Linked DNA regions of Pseudoduganella dura. The protein of the gene in region 3 binds, or shares a complex with, the protein of the main gene of each other region. Links are inferred from orthologs where the notes say so. Each region holds a gene or a part of one and is shown on either strand. Other genes may lie near its edges. The genes, in order: eno, pnp and GJV26_RS19765.

What was found.
Region 1: the proteins of GJV26_RS19765 (region 3) and eno are in contact, whole or in part, in a solved structure (PDB 2FYM), measured with the Escherichia coli proteins. The link is inferred for Pseudoduganella dura from one-to-one orthologs.
Region 2: the proteins of GJV26_RS19765 (region 3) and pnp are in contact, whole or in part, in a cryo-EM structure (PDB 9QH0), measured with the Escherichia coli proteins. The link is inferred for Pseudoduganella dura from one-to-one orthologs.

What each region holds. Positions count from the first base shown.
Region 1 is NZ_WNWM01000002.1:4,680,930-4,684,870, reverse strand. The notes cover bases 1,097-3,941. They hold eno (phosphopyruvate hydratase), read right to left. Parts: upstream 3,239-3,941; coding sequence 1,955-3,238; downstream 1,097-1,954. Other genes in these bases: kdsA (3-deoxy-8-phosphooctulonate synthase), read right to left, coding at 3,514-3,941; ftsB (cell division protein FtsB), read right to left, coding at 1,534-1,863; GJV26_RS20455 (ammonium transporter), read right to left, coding at 1,097-1,263. In the rest of the region: more of GJV26_RS20455, read right to left, coding at 58-1,096. UniProt on the Escherichia coli protein: Catalyzes the reversible conversion of 2-phosphoglycerate (2-PG) into phosphoenolpyruvate (PEP). It is essential for the degradation of carbohydrates via glycolysis.
Region 2 is NZ_WNWM01000002.1:5,001,705-5,005,724, reverse strand. What follows is about bases 759-3,682. They hold pnp (polyribonucleotide nucleotidyltransferase), read right to left. Parts: upstream 3,318-3,682; coding sequence 1,200-3,317; downstream 759-1,199. Other genes in these bases: rpsO (30S ribosomal protein S15), read right to left, coding at 3,532-3,682; GJV26_RS21920 (zinc ribbon domain-containing protein), read right to left, coding at 759-1,069. Also shown: more of GJV26_RS21920, read right to left, coding at 20-758; more of rpsO, read right to left, coding at 3,683-3,801; GJV26_RS21905 (hypothetical protein), read left to right, coding at 3,996-4,020. UniProt on the Escherichia coli protein: Involved in mRNA degradation. Catalyzes the phosphorolysis of single-stranded polyribonucleotides processively in the 3'- to 5'-direction. Also involved, along with RNase II, in tRNA processing.
Region 3 is NZ_WNWM01000002.1:4,522,723-4,527,771, reverse strand. The notes cover bases 775-4,727. They hold GJV26_RS19765 (Rne/Rng family ribonuclease), read left to right. Parts: upstream 775-1,119; coding sequence 1,120-4,527; downstream 4,528-4,727. Other genes in these bases: chrA (chromate efflux transporter), read left to right, coding at 4,577-4,727. In the rest of the region: GJV26_RS19770 (RluA family pseudouridine synthase), read right to left, coding at 1-528; more of chrA, read left to right, coding at 4,728-5,049. UniProt on the Escherichia coli protein: Endoribonuclease that plays a central role in RNA processing and decay. Required for the maturation of 5S and 16S rRNAs and the majority of tRNAs. Also involved in the degradation of most mRNAs.

The DNA.
Region 1 (3,941 bases), 160 kb from region 3 along the record:
TGCGGTACGTTCAGAACATACCGCGGGCGCGTGGCCGATACGCCACGGTGGTCGGCATCACCCGGCGATGGTTTCCCGTTCCGGCGTGGCGCTGATCTTATGGATCGACAGGTCGGCGCCGTCGAATTCCTGCTCCGGGTCGAGCCGCAGGCCCATGGTGGCCTTCAGCACGCCGTACACCAGCGCGCCGCCGGCCGTGGCGATGGCGATGCCCAGCAGCGTGCCGGCAATCTGCGACATCATCGATACGCCGCCCAGCCCGCCCAGCGCATGGCTGCCGAAGATGCCGGCCGCGATGCCGCCCCAGGCGCCGCACAGGCCGTGCAGCGGCCACACGCCCAGCACGTCGTCGATCTTCCAGCGGTTCTGCGCCAGCGTGAACATCACGACGAAGATCGCACCGGCCACCGCGCCGGTCGCCAGCGCGCCAAGCGGATGCATCAGGTCCGAACCGGCGCACACGGCCACCAGGCCCGCCAGCGGGCCATTATGGACGAAGCCGGGGTCGTTCTTGCCGAGCACCAGCGCGGCCAGCGTGCCGCCCGCCAGCGCCATCAGCGAATTGACGGCGACCAGGCCGTTGATCTTGTCCAGCGTTTGCGCGCTCATCACGTTGAAGCCGAACCAGCCCACGGCGAGGATCCATGCACCGAGCGCCAGGAAGGGAATGTTCGACGGCGGATGCGCGGAGATGCGGCCATCCCTGCCGTAGCGCCCCCGGCGCGCGCCCAGCAGCAGCACGGCCGGCAGCGCCGCCCAGCCGCCCACGGCATGCACGACGATCGATCCGGCGAAGTCGTGGAACGGCGCGCCGAATGCCGCTTCCAGCGCGGCCTGGAAGCCGAAGCGGTTGTTCCAGGCGATACCCTCGAAGAACGGGTAGACGAAGCCGACCAGCAGCGCCGTGGCCACCATCTGCGGATAGAACTTCGCGCGCTCGGCGATGCCGCCCGAGATGATGGCGGGGATCGCCGCCGCGAATGTCAGCAGGAAGAAAAACTTGACCAGTCCATAGCCGTTGCCGACGACGAGCGTGTCGGTCGGCCCGAAGAAATGCACGCCATAGGCGATGCCGTAGCCCACGGTGAAATACACGATGGCCGACACCGAGAAATCGGCCAGGATCTTGACCAGCGCATTGACCTGATTTTTCTTGCGCACCGTTCCCAGCTCGAGGAACGCGAATCCGGCATGCATCGCCAGCACCATGATGCCGCCCAACAGGACAAACAAGGCATCCGCACCGCTTTTGAACGACTCCATCGACCACCACTCCCTGTCAAAGTGCAAAAGCACCAAGGGAGAGCAAGAAGTGTGCCGTTTTGGGGAGAGATGGCCATCCCAGTGCGGAATAACGAATAATGATGTTTCGCACCGTTATTGACAGCTCGGCAGCACCGAGGTGGTGCGCGCTGCGCCATTTTGGCGCTGAGCAAGATAGGAAAATCGTGGGAAAGGAAGGACCGGCAAAGCCAGGGATTTCCTGGAAAACAGGGTCCGTCCCTGATTTTTCCCGGAAAACAGGGTCCGTCCCTACTTTTTCGGCTCGGCCGGTGGCGGGGCCGGCGTGGCGCCATCGCCGGGAATCTGGCCCTTGCGGAGGATCTGGACGTAGATTTCATTCTGCTTGATCATCGACAGCTCGTAGCGCGCACGTTCCTCGACGGCACCGGTGCCATCCTTCAGGTCGCGCACTTCGGAATCGAGCTTGGCGTTGCGGCGCCGGAGTTCATCGTTTTTTTCATGGGCCGCATCGACCTGCTGCTCCAGGTCCTGCACGCGGAGCCATCCGCCCTTCCCCAGCCATAACGGATACTGAATCAGCAGCAGCAGGGCTGCCAGGGCGAGGGTAATCAGACGCATAGAAAATAAAGAACCGGCCGGGAAGCCCGGCCGGTGTCATAGTGATGAAAGTTACGGCGCTGTACATCGAACGCCGTTGCTGCAGGCGCGGTTACTTCAGATTATAGAATGCATCGCGGCCAGGGTAGCTGGCGATATCGCCCAGGTCTTCCTCGATGCGCAGCAGCTGGTTGTACTTGGCCATGCGGTCCGAACGGGACATCGAACCGGTCTTGATCTGCAGCGCGTTCAGGCCCACGGCGATGTCGGCGATCGTCGAATCTTCCGTTTCGCCCGAGCGGTGCGAGATCACGGCGGTGTAGCCGGCGCGCTTGGCCATCTCGATGGCGGCGAACGTTTCGGTCAGCGTACCAATCTGGTTGATCTTGATGAGGATCGAGTTGCCGATGCCCTTCTGGATGCCTTCCTTCAGGATCTTGGTGTTGGTGACGAACAGGTCGTCGCCCACCAGCTGCACTTTCTTGCCCAGCGCGGCGGTCAGGATGGCCCAGCCTTCCCAGTCGCCTTCGTGCATCGCGTCTTCGATCGAGATGATCGGGTACTTGTCGCACCAGGTGGCCAGCAGGTTGGTGAATTCGGTGGCGCTCAACGAAAGGCCTTCGCCTTCCAGCTCGTACTTGCCGTCCTTGTAGAACTCGGAAGCGGCGCAATCGAGGCCCAGCGCGATCTGCGTGCCCGGCTCGTAGCCGGCTTCTTCGATGGCCTGGATGATCAGCTTGATGGCATCTTCATGGTTGGCCAGGGACGGTGCGAAGCCGCCTTCGTCGCCGACCGCCGTGCTCAGGCCCTTCTTGTGCAGGATCTTCTTCAGCGTGTGGAACACTTCGGCGCCGTAGCGGATCGCTTCCTTGAACGTCGGTGCGCCGACCGGGATGATCATGAATTCCTGGATGTCCAGGTTGTTGTCGGCGTGCGCGCCGCCGTTGATGACGTTCATCATCGGCACCGGCATCTGCATCGAGCCCGAACCGCCGAAGTAGCGGTACAGCGGCAGGCCGGCTTCTTCCGCGGCGGCCTTGGCGACCGCCATCGACACGGCCAGCATCGCGTTCGCGCCCAGGCGCGACTTGTTCTCGGTGCCGTCCAGGTCGATCAGCGTGCGGTCCAGGAATGCCTGTTCGTTCGCGTCCAGGCCCATGATCGCTTCGGAGATCTCGGTGTTGATGTTCTCGCACGCCTGCAGCACGCCCTTGCCGAAGTAACGCTTCGGATCGCCGTCACGCAGCTCGATGGCTTCGCGCGAACCGGTCGACGCGCCGGACGGCACGGCCGCACGGCCCATCACGCCCGATTCCAGCAGCACGTCGCATTCGACGGTCGGATTGCCGCGCGAGTCGATGATTTCGCGGCCGATGATATCTACGATTGCACTCATGTGTAGTCTCCAAGGTTGTGGAAGGCAGGTGGACGCGTCGCTGCATGTGGTCGCATGAACTGTCGTGCAACCGGGCTTGCCACGGGCTTGCCAAATTAGTAGCGCGCAAAAATTGCAGCAAGAGTAACAGAGGATGGCCTTCGAGGGAAGTACGACGGCCGGCATGCAAGCCCGAGCAGCCCCTGTTTCAAGGAAAACACGGACATCCGCGCAACACGCAAAACGGGCCCGGCAGCCGATGGCTGCCGGGCCCGCTTCAATGCGACGGCCGGCGCTTACTCGAAGCTGTTCTCGAGGAAGCCCGACTTCTTGGTGATGCGATCGAGCTCGATCAGCGTGGACAGCAGTTCCTTCATGCGGCCCAGCGGCACGGCGTTCGGACCGTCCGACAGCGCGGTGGCCGGCGTGGGGTGCGTTTCCATGAACAGGCCGGCCACGCCGACCGCCACGGCCGCGCGCGACAGTACGGGCACCATGTCGCGCATGCCGCCCGACGACGTGCCGTTACCGCCCGGCAGCTGCACCGAGTGCGTGGCGTCGAACACCACCGGCGCGCCGGTCTCGCGCATGATCGCCAGCGAGCGCATGTCGGACACCAGGTTGTTGTAGCCGAACGAGGCGCCCCGTTCGCAGGCCATGAAGTTGTCTTCGTTCAGGCCCTTCGCCTTTGCGGCGGCACGGGCCTTGTCGATGACGTTCTTCA
Region 2 (4,020 bases), 480 kb from region 3 along the record:
GGGTCTTTTTCCGATGCCGTCATGGCGCCGAACCCGGCGCGGCCGACGTGCCGCATGCATAGCAAAACCGCGTAAACGCATTCTTGCGGGCCGTGCAGGCGGTGCAGTGATTGAACAGCCCGATGCCGCAGTGCGGGCAAAAGTCGATCTTCGGGTCCTTCAGGTCGACCTGGCGCTCGCAGCCGGGGCAGACGCCCTTCCCCATCCGTGCCAATGCCGTGTCGTAGCCGAGGTTTTCACGGCGCTGCGTGTCCGGCAGCGCTTCGGCCGCGCGCTGCCGCTCCAGGTATCGCTGCAACCCGATGATGGCCTGCCGGCCCACGATCACCGTCACCAGGATGCCGACCACGTGGCGCACATAGCCGCCGTAGCTGGGCAGGTAGGGCACCAGCTCGACGAAGAACGCGAACAGCGCGAAGAAGATGAAGCCCCAGACGAACGGCCACCAGGTGCTCTTGCGCTTGTTCTTCCACAGCCAGCCGGCGATCAGCAGCAGCGGCAAGGTCAGCGCCAGGCGATAGGCGAACACGCGCAGTTCGCGCAATTGCAGCGCCTTCCGCCAGCGGCCGTCGGCATCGCGCTCCAGCGCGGCCATGCGGCCCGCGGCGCGGTCGCGTGCCTGGCGCGCGTCCAGCTGGCGCTGCTCCTGCTGCTGTACGGCGGTCAGCGCCTTGCGCTCGTCCGCCTTCAGCTCGTCGAGCTGGCGGGTGCGCGCGATCAGTTCGGGGTCCTGGTCGGGCCGTGCGGTGGCGTGGCGTGTCGACAGCCAGTTGCCGAAGGTATCGTTCGCGGTCGCCGTATTCGATTCCGCGACCCGGTGCTTCTGCTGCGCCTGTTCGAGGGCCGCCTGCGCGTCCTCGTAGGTGCGGCCGGCTTCCTTCAATGCCGCCTGCGCCGCCGGATATTGCACGCGGTCGGTGAACTGCTCCAGCGCCAGCGGTTCCTCGACGAGGTTCAGGTTGTCGACGATCTTGCCGCCCAGGCCGACAAGGAAGCCGGCGAACAGGAAAGCGACCAGCCACAGGCCGCGCTGGAACCATTTTTCGGAAAGACGAAGGGCCTTGCTCATCGTGATGCTCCAGTTGGTTGGACCGGAACGGAGCATAGCGGCTTTCGCCGCGGCGATGCTGTGGCAACACTCTAAAAAAAAAAACCGCCGGGCTCACGCACCGGCGGTTTTTGCTCCGTTGAAGGAGATATTACTTGGCGACGGCGCCCGCCTCTTCGGCGGCCTTCATCGACAGCTTCAGGCGGCCGCGATCATCCGTTTCCAGTACTTTCACGCGCACTTGCTGGCCTTCCTTCAGGTAGTCGGCAACGGCGTTGACGCGCTCGTTGGCGATCTGCGAGATGTGCAGCAGGCCATCCTTGCCCGGCATGACTTGCACGATCGCGCCGAAGTCCAGCAGCTTGAGCACGGTGCCGTCGTAGGTCTTGCCCACTTCGACCGATGCGGTCAGCTCTTCGATGCGGCGCTTGGCTTCCTGGCCGGCGGCGGCATCGACGGAAGCGATGGTAACCACGCCTTCGTCGCTGATGTCGATCTGCGTGCCGGTTTCCTCGGTCAGCGCGCGGATGACGGCGCCGCCCTTGCCGATCACGTCACGGATCTTCTCCGGGTTGATCTTGATGGTGATCAGGCGCGGTGCGAAGTCGGACAGTTCCGTCTTCACGTGCGGCATCGCCTTCTGCATTTCGCCCAGGATGTGCTCGCGGCCTTCCTTGGCCTGCGCCAGCGCCACCTGCATGATTTCCTTGGTGATGCCCTGGATCTTGATGTCCATCTGCAGCGCCGTGATGCCGTTGGCGGTGCCGGCGACCTTGAAGTCCATGTCGCCCAGGTGGTCTTCGTCACCCAGGATGTCGGACAGCACGGCGAACTTGCCGCCTTCCTTGATCAGGCCCATCGCGATGCCGGCCACGTGCGCCTTCATCGGCACGCCGGCATCCATCAGCGCCAGGCAGCCGCCGCAGACGGAAGCCATCGACGACGAACCGTTCGACTCGGTGATCTCGGACACCAGGCGCACGGAGTAGCTGAACTCTTCCGGCGACGGCAGCGCGGCAACCAGGGCGCGCTTGGCCAGGCGGCCATGGCCCACTTCGCGGCGCTTCGGCGTGCCCACGCGACCGGTTTCGCCGGTGGCGAACGGAGGCATGTTGTAGTGCAGCATGAAGTCGTCGGTGTACTCGCCCATCAGCGCATCGATCTTCTGCGAATCGCGCGCGGTGCCCAGCGTGGCCACGACCAGCGCCTGGGTTTCGCCGCGGGTGAACAGCGCCGAACCGTGGGTACGCGGCAGGACCGACGTGCGGATCGCGATCGGACGCACGGTGCGGGTGTCGCGCCCGTCGATGCGCGGTTCGCCGTTCAGGATCTGCGAACGCACGACCTTGGCTTCCATGTCGAACAGGATGTTGCCCACGTCGACCGAGTTCGGTGCCTCGGCGCCTTCGGCGGCGGCTTGCGCCGCCAGGTCGGCGAGCACTTCGCCCTGCATCGAGCGCAGCGCCTGCTGGCGGGCCTGCTTGTTCTTGGTCTGGTACGCTTCGTTGATCTTGGCTTCGGCGAACTGCGCCACCTTGGCGATCAGCGCTTCGTTCTTGGCCGGCGCGGTCCATTCCACTTCCGGCTTGCCGCCTTCTTCCACCAGCGCGTGGATCGCATCGATCACTGCGCGCATCTGCTCGTGGCCGAACACCACGCCGCCCAGCATCACTTCCTCGGACAGCTGCTTGGCTTCCGATTCCACCATCAGCACGGCCGATTCGGTACCGGCAACCACCAGGTCCATCTCGGACGTTTTCAGCTGGGTCGTGGTCGGGTTCAGGATGTACTGGCCGTTGGCGTAGCCCACGCGGGCCGCGCCGATCGGGCCGTTGAACGGCACGCCGGCCACGCACAGGGCGGCGGAGGCGCCGATCATCGAAGCGATGTCGGGGTCGATCTCGGGATTAACCGACAGAACGTGGATGATGACCTGCACCTCGTTCATGTAACCCTCCGGGAACAGCGGGCGGATCGGGCGGTCGATCAGGCGGGACGTCAGCGTCTCCTTCTCCGATGGACGGCCTTCGCGCTTGAAGAAGCCGCCGGGGATCTTGCCGGCTGCATAGGTCTTCTCGATGTAGTCGACCGTCAGCGGGAAGAAATCCTGGCCGGGCTTGGCATCCTTGCGCGCCACCACGGTCGCCAGCACGACGGTGTCGTCGACCGACACCAGTACCGCGCCGGAAGCCTGACGAGCGATCTCGCCGGTTTCCAGGGTCACGGTATGCTGGCCGTACTGGAAGGTTTTCGTAACTTTGTTAAACATGGGTAATCCCTTTCTATTTGCCGACAGATTTTCAGGCGCTGTCGTTCACCTCACCACAGGTACCGGCTGATGCCGGCCACCTTATTGCTCCATCGCTCGCCAGGCCGAATATTTGTTATTCCGCCTGGCAATTATTTAACATTCCAGAATGACAAAATGCCTGCGTCAGCGAACTGGCGCAGGCATCTCGACTAAAACCGGGAATGCAAAAAAATTACTTACGCAGACCGAGTTTGGCGATCAGGTCGCGGTAACGGGTTGCGTCCTTGTTCTTCAGGTAGGACAGCAGGCTCTTACGACGGTTGACCATCATGATCAGGCCGCGGCGGGAGTGGTGATCCTTGCTGTGGGCCTTGAAGTGACCGTTCAGTTCGTTGATGCGTGCGGTCAGCAGCGCAACTTGCACTTCCGGGGAGCCGGTGTCGTTCTGGGCGCGTGCGTTGTCCGCGATGATCGCGGATTTGTTGATGTTTTCTACGGACATGATAAACCTTTCACATGCGATGCGCGGAGTACGGAACCCTGCACATCGTGAGTTACGATAATAAAACCTGCCCGAACGGACAGGCCCGCAAGTATAACGGAATTAGCGCGCGCCGTATCAACTTCTGGCTACAATTATCGCGGCCTCCAGGAGGAAACGTGAAAAATCTGATCTTTCCGATAATGTTAAGCGCAATGATCGCCGGTTGTGCGCTGGGCC
Region 3 (5,049 bases):
CAGGGCGGTGCGTTTTTTCGCCAGCAGCAGCAGGCCGGAAGTTTCCCGGTCCAGCCGGTGTACGAGTTCCAGGAACTTCGCGTCCGGCCGGGCGGCGCGCAATTGCTCGATCACGCCGAACGACACGCCGGAACCGCCATGCACCGCCACGCCGGCCGGCTTGTCGATGACGAGCAGGTGCGCATCCTCGAAAATGATGGGAAACTCCGCTGCCGGTGCGCCATTGTCCGGCTTCTCCGCGATACGTACCGGGGGAATCCGGACGATGTCGCCGGCCACCAGGCGATACAGCTGGTCGATGCGGCCCTTGTTGACCCGGACTTCGCCGGAACGCAGGATGCGATAGACGTGGCTCTTCGGAACGCCTTTGCAAATACGCAACAGGTAGTTATCGATACGCTGACCGGCCTCTTCTTCGCCGATCGTCACGAATTGTGCTTGTGGCAGGACTGTTTGGGGGGAAGGCTCCGCGGCTTGTGGCCGGCCCTTTTGGATTGGCTTCCCAGAAAATCTCTCTAAGTCCTTCATTTTGAATATATAATCAATTCGCCGTAGCAATACAGCACTAAAGTAGTGCTGGCCTGCTGTTGCAGTGTAAGAAGAAAACCACGATTCTACACAGGGGCGCATCCGCTGGCCTCGCGGAATGCAAATTCAGCGGAAATAAACGTATACGCACAGCCGGGCACGGATCAGGGTGGCAACCAATGTTGTCATCGGGTTGGTGGACGGATGCTGGAATTAGATTGGCTGGATCGTTAGGATAAATCCGGCAAGCAAGCACAGAGTCGTTGCTTGCCGGTTGATGGAGCTGATAACGCTTGCCGTTTTCGCCGGGCACCACACAAGATGCCCGGCTCGACCATTTGCGCACGCCCGCATTCTCCGCGGCCCCGCCACCATGCAGGGGCCGGACAGGATGAGTTGCAGGTGGTGCGAACTCGGCATGACGATCAGCCTCATGCGCCCACTGTGGCAGCTGCGCCTGCGCGCTGCCGCACGACGAGGCATTTCCCCGCAGCCTCCTTAATTCCGCGTATATCCTTGTACGGTTGCCGCTCGGGTTCCTGGAGCTTGAGCGGCTCAACTCGGCCCATGGGCCGCGGAGTCAAATAAAAAATGAAACGCATGTTGTTCAACGCTACGCAGCAGGAAGAGCTGCGCGTGGCCATTGTCGACGGTCAGAAACTGATCGACATCGACATCGAAACGGCTGGACGGGAGCAGCGCAAGTCCAATATCTACAAAGGCGTGATCACCCGCATCGAACCATCGCTGGAAGCCTGCTTCGTCAGCTACGGCGAGGATCGCCACGGCTTCCTGCCGTTCAAGGAGGTGGCCCGCAGCTACTTCCGTGAAGGCTGCGACGTGCGCAACGCCACCATCAAGGATGCGCTGCGCGAAGGCCAGGAAATCGTGGTGCAGGTGGAGAAGGAAGAACGCGGCAACAAGGGCGCCGCCCTGACCTCGTTCATCTCGCTGGCCGGCCGCTACCTGGTGCTGATGCCGAACAATCCGCGCGGCGGTGGTGTTTCCCGGCGCGTGGAAGGCGAGGAACGCCAGGAACTGCGCGAAACGATGGACAAGCTGGACCTGCCGCAAGGCATGTCCGTGATCGCCCGCACCGCCGGCATCGGCCGCAATGTCGATGAACTGCAGTGGGACCTGAATTACCTGATGCAGCTGTGGCGCGCGATCGAAGGCGCGTCCAAGTCCGCCAACGGCGCGTTCCTGATCTACCAGGAATCGTCGCTCGTGATCCGCGCGATCCGCGACTACTACCAGCCCGATATCGGCGAGATCCTGATCGACACGGACGAGATCTACGAACAGGCGCACCAGTTCATGAGCCACGTGATGCCCGACATGGTGCACCGCGTGAAGCGCTACAGCGACGACGTGCCGCTGTTCTCCCGCTTCCAGATCGAACACCAGATCGAAACGGCGTACAGCCGCACCGTGCCGCTGCCTTCCGGCGGCGCCATCGTGATCGACCACACCGAAGCACTGGTTTCCGTGGACGTCAACTCGGCCCGCGCCACCCGCGGTTCCGACATCGAAACCACCGCGTTCAATACCAACTGCGAAGCGGCCGAGGAAGTGGCACGCCAGTTGCGCCTGCGCGACCTGGGCGGCCTGATCGTGATCGACTTCATCGACATGGAAGTGTCGAAGAACCAGCGCGAAGTGGAACAGCGCCTGAAGGATGCGCTGCACCACGACCGTGCACGTGTGCAGATGGGCAAGATCTCCCGCTTCGGCCTGATGGAACTGTCGCGCCAGCGCCTGCGCCCTTCGCTGTCCGAAGGTTCGCACGTGACGTGCCCGCGCTGCTCCGGCACCGGCCATATACGCGACACCGAATCGTCCGCCCTGCAGGTGCTGCGCATCATCCAGGAAGAGGCGATGAAGGAAAACAGCGCCGCGATCCACGTGCAGGTGCCGGTCGACGTGGCCGCCTTCCTGCTCAACGAGAAGCGCGGCGAAGTGCTCAAGATCGAGAACCGCCACCGCATCACCGTGATCCTGGTGCCGAACAAGCACCTCGATACGCCGCACTACAAGCTCGAGCGCATCAAGCACGACGATCCGCGCCTGGAAGAAGCCCCTGCCAGCTATTCGATGGCCGAGCAGGCGGAAACCGACATGGGCTTCGCCAAGCGCCAGAAGGAAGAGCAGAAGCCGCGCCAGGAAGCGGTGGTCAAGACCATCACCCCGAGCCAGCCTGCGCCGATCGTGGACCGTACGCCGGCACCGGAAGCGGCCAAGCCGGCAGCGCCGGCGCCGGTCGCGGCACCTGCCCCGGCCGAAAAAGGTTTCTTCTCGAAACTGGTGTCCTTCTTCACCGGCAAGACCGACGAACCGGCGGCGCCGGCTGCGCCGGCGATCGTGACGAAACCGGCCGTTGCACCGCTTGACCGTGCCGACAAGAATGGCCGTGGCCCGCGTGCCCGTGGCCCGCGTGGCCCGAAAGACCGCGAACCGGGTGTCCGCGACGAGGCCGCCAAGCCGGCAGCGGAAGCGCGCCCGGCCCGTCCGCCCCGTCCGCCGCGCGAACCGCGTGAGAAAGTGGAAAAGTTCGGCGAAAAGCCGGGTGAAAAATTCTCTGCCGAGAAATTCTCGGTCGAGAAAGCCACCGACAAGTACCTGGAAAAAGCCGACAAGGAAAGCGTGGAAGGCGTTGCCGTGCCGCGTGCCGAGCGTGCCGAGCGCCCGGAACGGGCGGAACGTCCGCCGCGCGAAGGCCGCGAGCCGCGTCCGCCGCGCGAGCCGCGTGAAGCCAGGGCCCAGCCGGCCGAAGCAAAGGCCGATGAACTGGCGCTGGCCGCGGCCGGCGTTGGTCCGGTCGGCACCGGCACCGGCATCGCCGCCAGCGCACCATCCGCGGCGCCGTTGTCCGACAGCCCGGAGCTGGCGAAACCGGCTGCCGGCATCGGTCCGGATGGCGAGGAACTGGAAGCGGGCGAAGGCGGCGACGAGCCGCGCCGCCGCCGCCGCCGCGGTGGCCGCAACCGTAACCGCCGCGAGCGCGAAGGCGCCGAAGGCATCGAGGAATCCGGCGACGAGTTCGCCGCCGGTACCGCCGAAGGCGACATCCTCAAGGCAACCGACGCCGTGGTGATCGAGCAGGCCGACGTGGCTGCCCGCGAAGAAGTGGCGGCCTCGGCGGAAACGCCGAAAGCGCCGCAGGCGCCGGCACCGGTCGAGCCGGTGGCTGCCGCCGCCGCCGCGATCGAGGCTGTCGAGGGGGCGCCTGTCGCCGCTGTTGCGGACCAGGGCGCCGGCGTGGCCGAAACGACTCCGGTGGCATCCGCACCGGCTGCCGTGGAGCCTGCCGAAGCGGAAATCGTCGAAGCGCCGGCCGCCGAATCGCTGCCGCCAGTCACTGCGAACGTTGCAACCGCAGTGGCACCGGTGGCCATCGAGCCGGCCGAAGCCGAAATCGTCGAAGCGCCGGCCGCGGAGCCGTTGCCGCCTGTGACGGCAGATGCAGCAACCGCAGCCGCACCGGTGGCCATCGAGCCGGCCGAAGCGGAAATCGTGGAAGCGCCGGCCGCCGAGCCGCTGCCTGCCGCGGCCCGGGAAGCGATTACCGCTGAACCTGCCGCTGAACCTGCCGCTGCACCTGCCGCCGACCTCGCCCCGGCTCCGGCCGCGAAGCCGGCCGACGTGGACCTGGTTCCCGTGGTCGAAGCCGCCGTCGTCATCCCGGCTGGTGCCGAGATTGCAACGGCCGAGGCGGTTTCCATCGAAGCCGTGGCAACGCAGCCGGTGCCGGTTGCCACGCCTGCCGAAGCCGCCGCTCCGGCTCCAGCCGCTGCGCCGGCCAAGCCTGCCGCATCGAAGGATCTGCAGTCGATCCTGGAAGCGGCCGGCCTGCAGATGGCCGCGACCGACCCGGCCAAGCTGCGTGCGGCCCAGGAAGCCGCGGCGCAGGAAGAGGCGCCGGTGCGCGTGCGCCGCACCCGCAAGCCGGCGCCACAGGTGGCCGATGAGCCGCTGGTGCAGGTGGATACCCGCCGCTGATCTGTCAGCGATCTGGAAAAGGGAAGCCTCGGCTTCCCTTTTTTTCGCCATGCGCCCTCCTGTCCCCTTATCCGTTGCGCTACGCTACTGGCTGAAGCTGGGCTTCGTCAGCTTTGGCGGCCCCGCCGGCCAGATCGCGATGATGCACGCCGAGCTGGTCGAGAGGCGGCGCTGGATTTCCGAACAGCGCTTTCTGCATGCGCTGAACTACTGCATGCTGCTGCCCGGACCGGAAGCGACGCAGCTGGCCGTCTACATCGGCTGGCTGCTGCACCGCAAGCGCGGCGGCATCCTGGCCGGCGTGCTGTTCGTGCTGCCCTCGCTGCTGATCATGATCGGACTCGCGTGGATCTATCTTGCCTTCGGGCACTTGCCGGCGATCGCGGCAGTGCTGTACGGCATCAAGCCCGCGGTGGTCGCGCTCGTGCTGGCCGCCACCTGGCGCATCGGCCGACGCACGCTCCAGAACGCCCTGCTGGGCGGCCTTGCCTGCGCCGCATTCGCCGCCATCATGCTGGGCGT